DNA from 2 places in the Pontibacter korlensis genome. Region 1 is predicted to be linked to the other one. Evidence: riboswitches for the same ligand, from Rfam matches in the RefSeq annotation. Region 1 holds a riboswitch; the other holds the start of a gene.
What was found. Region 1 has a riboswitch for S-adenosylmethionine ahead of PKOR_RS20970 (Na+/H+ antiporter NhaC family protein). Riboswitches for the same ligand answer to the same signal wherever they lie in the genome.
Positions count from the first base shown of each region.

Region 2: another riboswitch for S-adenosylmethionine. It lies ahead of PKOR_RS12940 (phosphoadenylyl-sulfate reductase); the one in region 1 lies ahead of PKOR_RS20970 (Na+/H+ antiporter NhaC family protein).

Region 1 covers NZ_CP009621.1:4,874,996-4,879,207, forward strand. The annotation lists gene PKOR_RS20965 (DUF58 domain-containing protein) at 1-657, shown strand, start outside; gene PKOR_RS20970 (Na+/H+ antiporter NhaC family protein) at 742-2,118, opposite strand; SAM riboswitch class I at 2,331-2,433, opposite strand; gene PKOR_RS20975 (N-acetylmuramoyl-L-alanine amidase) at 2,607-3,527, shown strand; gene PKOR_RS20980 (DUF819 family protein) at 3,737-4,212, opposite strand, start outside.
Region 2 covers NZ_CP009621.1:3,004,193-3,008,404, forward strand. The annotation lists gene PKOR_RS12930 (sulfate adenylyltransferase subunit 1) at 1-429, opposite strand, end outside; gene cysD (sulfate adenylyltransferase subunit CysD) at 431-1,339, opposite strand; gene PKOR_RS12940 (phosphoadenylyl-sulfate reductase) at 1,396-2,115, opposite strand; SAM riboswitch class I at 2,437-2,538, opposite strand; gene PKOR_RS12945 (hypothetical protein) at 2,698-3,417, opposite strand; gene PKOR_RS12950 (ThuA domain-containing protein) at 3,769-4,212, shown strand, end outside.

The DNA.
Region 1 (4,212 bases):
GAACTGATGGTAAACAGCTATCAGGATGAAAAGTCGCAGCAAGTATACTGCTTGATTGATAAGGGCCGTGTTATGCAGATGCCCTTTGAAGGTTTAAGCCTACTGGACTACGCTATCAACGCGTCGCTGGTTGTTTCTAACATCGCTCTAAAGAAACAGGATAAGGCGGGTGTGATCACCTTCTCCCATACCATCAGCAATATGTTACCTGCTGAGCGAAAGGCTAGCCAGCTACGTCTTATCCTGGAGCTGCTGTACAACCAGAAAACGCTGTACCAGGAAACGGACTACGAACGCCTCTACACTACTGTACGCCATAGCATAAAGCAGCGTAGTCTCCTCTTGCTGTTCTCTAACTTTGAGACGCTGAATGGGGCGCAGCGCCAGTTACCGTACTTACGGGCCATGGCCAAACGCCATCTGCTCGTAGTCATCTTCTTTGAGAATACTGAACTGCACAGCTTACTGCACCAACGCGCTGCAAATACAGAGGAGGTTTACACCAAAGCCATTGCAGAAAAGTTTGCCCACGATAAGCGGCAAATAGTAAAGGAACTTCAGATGCATGGTATACATACTATCCTCACTCCTCCGAAAGACCTGACAGTTAACACAATCAACAAATACCTGGAGCTAAAAGCCCGTGGCCTGATATAAAAAACGGGAGACATAGATTGTCTCCCGTTTTGGTTAAGGTTAGTAAAGTTAGAAAAGTATGTTGTTGTAAGGTGAGAGAAAAGGCTATGAAGTAGCTACTGCTGTTTCAGCAGCTGGTTGTTTTGCTAAGTAGTTGTCTACAAAAGGGGTATAGACAGCTAACAGGCTAAACAGCAGCAACAGGTATAGATACCAGGCATTTGCCCAGAGGTCCAGGAAGTTTAGCTTGCCTTCTGTAAAGCTAAGCAGGATCAGGATCTGTGCTCCGTAAGGTAAAAGTCCTTGTACAACGCAGGAAGATATATCCATTAAGGCGGCAGTTTTGCGCTTGTCAACGGCATACCTCTGGCTTATTTCCTTTACCACCTGCCCCGTTACCACTATAGAGACCGTGTTGTTGGCAATAGCTGTATTCGTGCCACCAACCAAAGCGCCTATGCCTACCTGTGCCGAACGGAAACCACGTGTAGCCTTGCTTACCCGCTGTAACAGAAAGGCAATGCCACCTGCCTCGCTTACCATCTTTGCAAGCCCACCAGTTAGCATGGAAAGCAGGAAGATCTCTGTCATACCGGTAAAGCCTTCGTACACGCTGCGGCCAAACTGCAGCACCTCCAACTGCCCCTGCCACAACCCTACAGCCCCGGAGGCCAGTGTACCAAGTATAAGTACCACAAAAACATTAACGCCAGAAATAGCCAAAACAATCACGAGCAGGTAAGGCACTATCTGCCAGAACGAGAAGTCCTGCAGCTCTGGTAGTAGCCCCGCTCCTGCCCCTGCCGTGTTAAGGCCTGTTATCAGGAGTAACGCAATCGTTACAAGAGCGGCTGGGCCAGCAATAAGGATGTTCACCCTGAACTTATCGCGCATGCTGCACTCCTGTGTTTGGGTAGCAGCAATAGTAGTATCGGAGATGAAGGAAAGGTTATCACCAAACATCGCACCGCCCAACAAAGCTCCTAACAGCAGTGGCAGCGAAGTATGGCTTTGCTCTGCCAGGCCCACCACAATTGGCCCCAGCGCCACAATGGCACCTACCGAGGTACCCGTAGCTGTTGACAGAAAAGCTGCCAGCAGAAACACTCCCAAACCAAGGTACTGCACCGGCAACACGCTCAACCCAAGGTTAACTGTAGCATCCACTCCTCCTACAACTTTTGTAACTGTGGCGAACGCACCTGCCAGCAGGTAAATAAGGCACATGGTAATGATCTTTGAATCACCACACCCCTGAATCAAAGCTGCTACCTTAGCCTCAGTAGATCCACGAAGAATAAAAAAAGCCGAAATGATACCTAAAACCACTGCCACAGGTGCTGGCAGCGCATAGAAGTCGTTTAATAAAATGCCTGCACCTAAAAAAGTAAGTACAAACACAAGGAAAGGCACCAGGGCCCATCCCCCTGTTTTCTGAATATGTTGCATGTAAATGGTGGAGCGAACGGTATGTAATAGCATACGCAACATGCAAGCTGCACACCACGCTCCAATTTAAAGTATAAAATTTACGGAGAAGACCTGTGCTAAGACAGGCTAAAGCTCAGCGGCCAAATAAGGAAAGCACCCTCAGCAACAATAACAACAACAGCAGACAGTAATGGAAGCTGTTACGGCAGTATGAGCACGAAATGAAGTAGCTGAAAGCTGATGTAATAGGTGCATTAGGTTAAAATTTATAGGTCCCAAGCTGGGCAGGAGTTAGCACCTTTACGGCCTGGGCCGTGGTTGCTAGAGGTTCACAGAGCCTGCTCTCTCCCCTCTTCTTTATAAATCTTGCATAAAGATGTGGCAAAGGTAAAGGCAGCAACAGTAGAAAATCAACTAATGGGCACGAATTCTACAAAGAATCATATGCCACTACAGCTATAGTTCATTGTCTAAACTTGCATCTGAATGTAAATTCCAGCAAGTTTATAGTTTGAACCAACCTTTACTCACCAACTACAATGAACTATACTTCTACTGCTTTCTTCTCTCTTCTGCTTGCCAGCACCTGCCTGTTTAGCTGTTCCAAAAACCCTTATGCCAGCACCAACAAAGCACATAAGAAACAGCTGAAAACATATGCCAAACAGCTACGCACAGTACCAGCCACTAACCCCGGCGAGGAGCAACTGCAGCAGGGTGACTACTGGGTAGGCACCACTAATTTTAACATGCGCAGGGCCAATTTTGTGGTCATCCACCACACCGCCCAAAACTCAACCGACCATACCTTAAAAACCTTTACGATGCCGAAAACCAGTGTTAGCGCACACTATGTTATTGGTCGGGATGGTAAGGTATACCACATGCTGAACGACAATCTGCGTGCCTGGCATGGTGGCAACAGCCGATGGGGCAATAACACGGACCTCAACTCCTCCTCTATTGGTATAGAGCTGGATAATAATGGGGCAGAACCGTTCTCGGATGCTCAGATTAACAGCCTGCTGGAAGTACTGGCTATGCTGAAGAAAACGCATAACATCCCCACAGAGAACTTTATCGGGCACTCTGACATTGCACCGGTTCGCAAGGTAGATCCAAACCAGACCTTCCCCTGGAAAAAGCTGGCTGAAAATGGTTTCGGCTTATGGTACGATGAGGATACTGTAGAAGAGTACCTGCAGCCTGCAGCCCCCATAACAGTGCTCGATAGCACTGGTACAAAACCTGCACTTATACTTCAGCCACTGGATACAATTGCAACCATACCTCCACACTTCAATCCTAAAGAGGCGCTCCGCATTATAGGTTATGATACCCGCGATTTGCCAGCAGCCATACGTGCTTTCAAGCTTCACTTTATACAGGATGAGGTGAACATGGAACTTACTGAACGAGACAAGGCTGTACTGTACAACCTGTATCAGAAGTACCTGTAGGTCTATGTACAGAATGACTTTGTAAGCTGGTAAGCAAAAACAAAGTTTACCTTAGGCTATAAAAACAGAACGGCCCCGGCAGGAGAAGCTTCTCTCCCACCGGGGCCGTTCTGTTAAACTTTGAGTGAAAAACCTCCGCTATTTTTCGGGCTGACAACTCTCCAGCCTTACAACTTTCTAACTTTTCAACTCTATAACTTTCTAACTATTTAAGCCAGCAAGTTCCAAACATACTGTAGCATCAATCCGCAGATGTAGGCCCCATAAGTACCTACTGCATAACCAAGCACAGCCAGTAAAACACCTACCGGAGCAAGGTATTTGTTGAAGGCCACTGCTACAATCGGTGCAGAAGCTGCACCACCAATATTAGCCTGGCTGCCTACTGCTACATAGAAGAATGGAGCACGGATGATGCGTGCCACAACCAACATGATCAGGATGTGGAATGCAATCCAGAACATACCTACCAGGAACAGCTTTGGATTATCCAGCACAGCTCCCAGGTCCATACTCATACCAATGGTAGCTACCAGGAAGTACAGGAAAAGAGAGCCAAAGCGGGAGGCGCCATATCCCTCCAGTTCACGAGCCTTGGTAAACGACAGTGCCAGACCAGCTGTAGTCGCAATAATCACCAGCCAAAAAAAGCCGCTCGTAATGGAGTAGGTCTCTAGTTGAGGAA
Region 2 (4,212 bases), 1.9 Mb from region 1:
CTTATTGATACAGATTACCAGGTGCGGGATACCCAGCAGCGTAGAGATAATAGAGTGACGGCGTGTCTGCTCTTGAACTCCTTTGCGTGCATCTACCAGAATGATGGACAGGTTTGAGTTAGACGCACCCGTAACCATGTTTCTAGTATACTGAATGTGGCCTGGCGCATCAGCAATAATGAATTTGCGCTTCTCTGTAGAGAAATACTTATAAGCCACGTCGATAGTGATGCCTTGCTCACGCTCTGCCTTTAGGCCATCTGTCAGCAAAGAAAGGTCTATCTGTCCATCCTCGTTCAGGCGGCCAGAGCTTTCGATAGCTTCCAGTTGGTCTGCAAATATCTGCTTTGTGTCGTAGAGCAGGCGACCGATTAATGTGCTCTTGCCGTCGTCTACGTTGCCGGCAGTTATAAATCGTAGTATGTCCATCTTAAAAGTATCCTCCTTTCTTACGGTCTTCCATCGCTGTTTCCGACAACTTGTCGTCGATGCGGGTAGCTCCACGCTCACTAATCTTTGACTCCAGAATCTCGGCAATTACGGCGTCGATATCATATGCTACCGACTCCACAGCTGCTGTACAGGTCATATCGCCTACAGTACGGAAACGTACCTGCTTCTTCACCACCACATCGTCCGGCTCCTGGTAAATGAAGTCAGACCATGCCATCAGTTTTCCATCACGCACCAGGCACTCGCGCTCGTGGGTGTAGTAGATATGTGGTAATGCGATACCTTCGCGCTTAATGTAGTTCCATACATCAAGCTCTGTCCAGTTAGAGATGGGGAACACACGCACGTTTTCGCCTTTGTTGATGCGGCCGTTGTAGATGTTCCAAAGCTCTGGACGCTGGCGCTTCGGGTCCCACTGACCAAATTCGTCTCGTACAGAGAAAATACGCTCTTTGGCACGGGCTTTCTCCTCATCGCGACGTGCTCCACCAATGCAGGCATCAAAACCGAATTCCTCTATAGTCTCCAGCAGGGTGTGTGTCTGCAGCGCATTGCGGCTGGCATAACGGCCTGTTGGCTCTGATAGGTTCTTGCGCTTGATCGTATCCTCTACATTGCGAACGATCAGCTTTTCACCAAGGCGCTCGGCTAGCTCATCGCGGTAACGAATGGCCTCAGGGAAGTTGTGGCCAGTGTCGATGTGTACCAGCGGGAATGGGAATTTACCTGGTCTAAATGCCTTCTCAGCCAGTCGTACCAGTGTAATTGAATCTTTACCGCCCGAAAAAAGCAGGGCTGGCTTTTCGAACTGCCCCGCTACCTCACGCATAATGTGGATGGCTTCTGCCTCCAGCTGGTCGAGGTAATCCAGATATCTCTTGTCCATATTTTATGATTAACAAGCGGTTGTATGTACCACTCTTAACTCTTGAAATCTTTAACTTATCTTGCGTGCAAGCCGCACTCTTTTTTCGAGTTGTCTTCCCACCACCAACGGCCGGCACGGAAGTCTTCTCCTTCCAAAATGGCACGTGTACAAGGTGCGCAACCTATACTTACAAATCCTTTGTCGTGCAGCGGGTTGTAAGGGATGTGCAGTGCTTTAACAGCAGCACGTACCTCATCCAAAGTAAAATCAAGCAGCGGGTTATACTTGATGAGCTGGTGGCCTTCGTCCCATTCCAGTAACTGTAGGTCCTGGCGTGCACCAGACTGCTCGGCACGGATACCTGTTACCCAAATCTGTACACCTTCCAGGGCACGGTTTAGCGGCTCCACCTTACGTATGTAGCAGCACTGCTTGCGATCATCGATAGAGTTATAAAAGCTCATCGGACCTTTCTCGTTCACCAGCTGCTCTACAGCCTCGTGCTTCGGGAAGTATACTTCTATCTTTTTGCCATAGTGGTTGTTCGTCTTGTGCAACAGTGTATAACTCTCGTTAAAGAGGCGACCTGTATCAAGTGTAAACACCCTAATTGGCAGGTTATTTTCAAATATATAATGTGTGATGAGCTGATCTTCTATGCCAAGGCTGGAGGAAAAGGCTATGCTGCCATTAAATTCCTGAGCCAGCCGGCGCAGTCCTTCCTCAGCCGTAAGGCCAGAAAGAGCGGCACGTAAACTATCTAGTTTAGCCAGCAATTCTTGTGATAGATCCATGGAATATATATTAATCTCTTTGAAAACTAAGTTTGTAACTAGGGTTTCCAGTTTAGAGCCATAACTATGCCACTAAGCTCAAGGAGCATGAAGTGTGCCTGCTTATATCCGGTAAAGTAAAAAGAAGAAAGCGGCTAAAAAAGACGTCGTAAAACTGGAATGGTATAGGTGAGAAGTGCACGCTTAGCACATACAACAACAGCAACAGCAATTCTGCTGCAGAAGAGCAGATGTTGGGACAAAGGCAACTGATGCGGTGGCTGTACCACTGCTTGCCATACGTGTAGCTGATGTAATGTTGTAGGTTTGCATTGCTTTATCAATTTATATGCCCCGGCTGCCGGGCTAGGAATTGGCACCTTACCATTTTGGAGGTTGCCAGAGGGTCTCAGAGCCTAGTCTCTCGCCTCTTCTTTATAAATTTTTACAGACGTAACGTCCATTGGTGATACTAATGCAAAATTAGGGCTTTTTCTGAGATGTGTAACCTTTTATGTAAAATATTGTGAAACAGCCGCTAAAATTAGGCAGGCAAGAGCGTAGCAGCTCTTACCTTAGGCCTGTATTGCTTTTGATTATACTCTAAGCAGCAAGTTGAGTTACATATTTTACAAGCGAACGCTTGGCAATTGGCAGCAGCGACTGCTCAACTGGTACCGGTATTTTGGCCACAGCCACAAAGGTGGCGGGGTTAGGTAACTTCTGGTTCTCCCGTATAAGCTGTGCCTTTAAGTGCTCATGGGTAAGAGCCAGCCCACGGCGCACAGTCTGCAGGTGCTTCGTATTAATGCCCCTGTACTTTTCATAAGTGTTTTCAAAAACAGTAATATGATACACGTACACCTGTGTCTCTTTGCCAGGGAAATTCTCCAGGAAGAGGTAGCCTTCGTTATGGTAGATAGGAGTAATGCCCACGGGGCTGAACTCCAGGTGTCGCTCCACAAAGTCATAGAGTTCTTTCCCCTCCTCCAGTGTTTGGCTAAAGCGTGGCGTGGCATACTGTATGATCTCTTCAATTTGCGCCATTGTCTCGTCGTCCTCCACAATTTTCTCATACACTAGCTCCAGCTTTTCGAAGTCGGCGCGGCTAATACGTTGCGGAAACTGCTCATATACCAGGCGCTTATGCTCTTTTACCTGTAACAGGTTCCGGTAGTGCATGATTAGGTCTGAGAAAATAGGGTACAGGCGCTGCTCTCCAAACTCATTTTTGGCGGCCTGCAAGTATGCCAGCAGCATGTATTTTTTGTACTCAAAGTCTAAAAGTCCCTCAGTGAGCCAGTTGATAGGTAGGGTGTTCATAGGCCTTCAACTTTAGTGTTTATACTTGTGATATTAAACGAAAAAAAAGAGGGTGAGGGTTGAGGAAAGTAAGTGCTCAAAAATTAGTACCTGTAATGGTGGGTTTTAAGTGAATAGTAGTATTTTTACCTGTAGAGACATTTATTCTGCAAGACTATGTTTGCAAAACCACAACTATGAAATGCATTCCACGCATAGCTTTTTCCTGAGGAAGTAGAAGAAGCAGTTTCCAGGTGACGTTAGCGGCTGAACTGACACCTTGCTAGCTGCCTCACAAGACTGAAGCGTGGCTGTACCTAATAGCCATTTTGAAACGAAAAAATTTCACCAACAAACACCCTTAAATTCTAAATGATAGCAAAAGTCCCAATAAAGAAGGCATTTTACCTGTTTGCGGTGTGCCTCTTTGCTGTCTTTTCCTGTAGTGATAAGCGTTCCGGTGATCCGAAGGTGCTTGTGTTTAGCAAGACCAGCGGGTTCCATCACAACTCTATTGCAGCAGGAAATGCCGCCCTTATAAAATTAGGTCTAGAAAATGGCTTTCAGGTAGACACCACTACCAATGCCAACATGTTCCATGAAGACTCTCTTAAGCAGTACTCTGCGGTAGTGTTTCTTAACACTACCGCAGATGTGCTTAATCACTACCAGGAAGCTGACTTTGAGCGCTACATTCAGGCCGGTGGTGGTTTTGTGGGTATCCACTCTGCCACAGACACTGAGTACGAGTGGGGATGGTACGGCAGATTGGTTGGCGGCTACTTTAGCAGCCACCCTGAGACGCAGGAGGCTGTA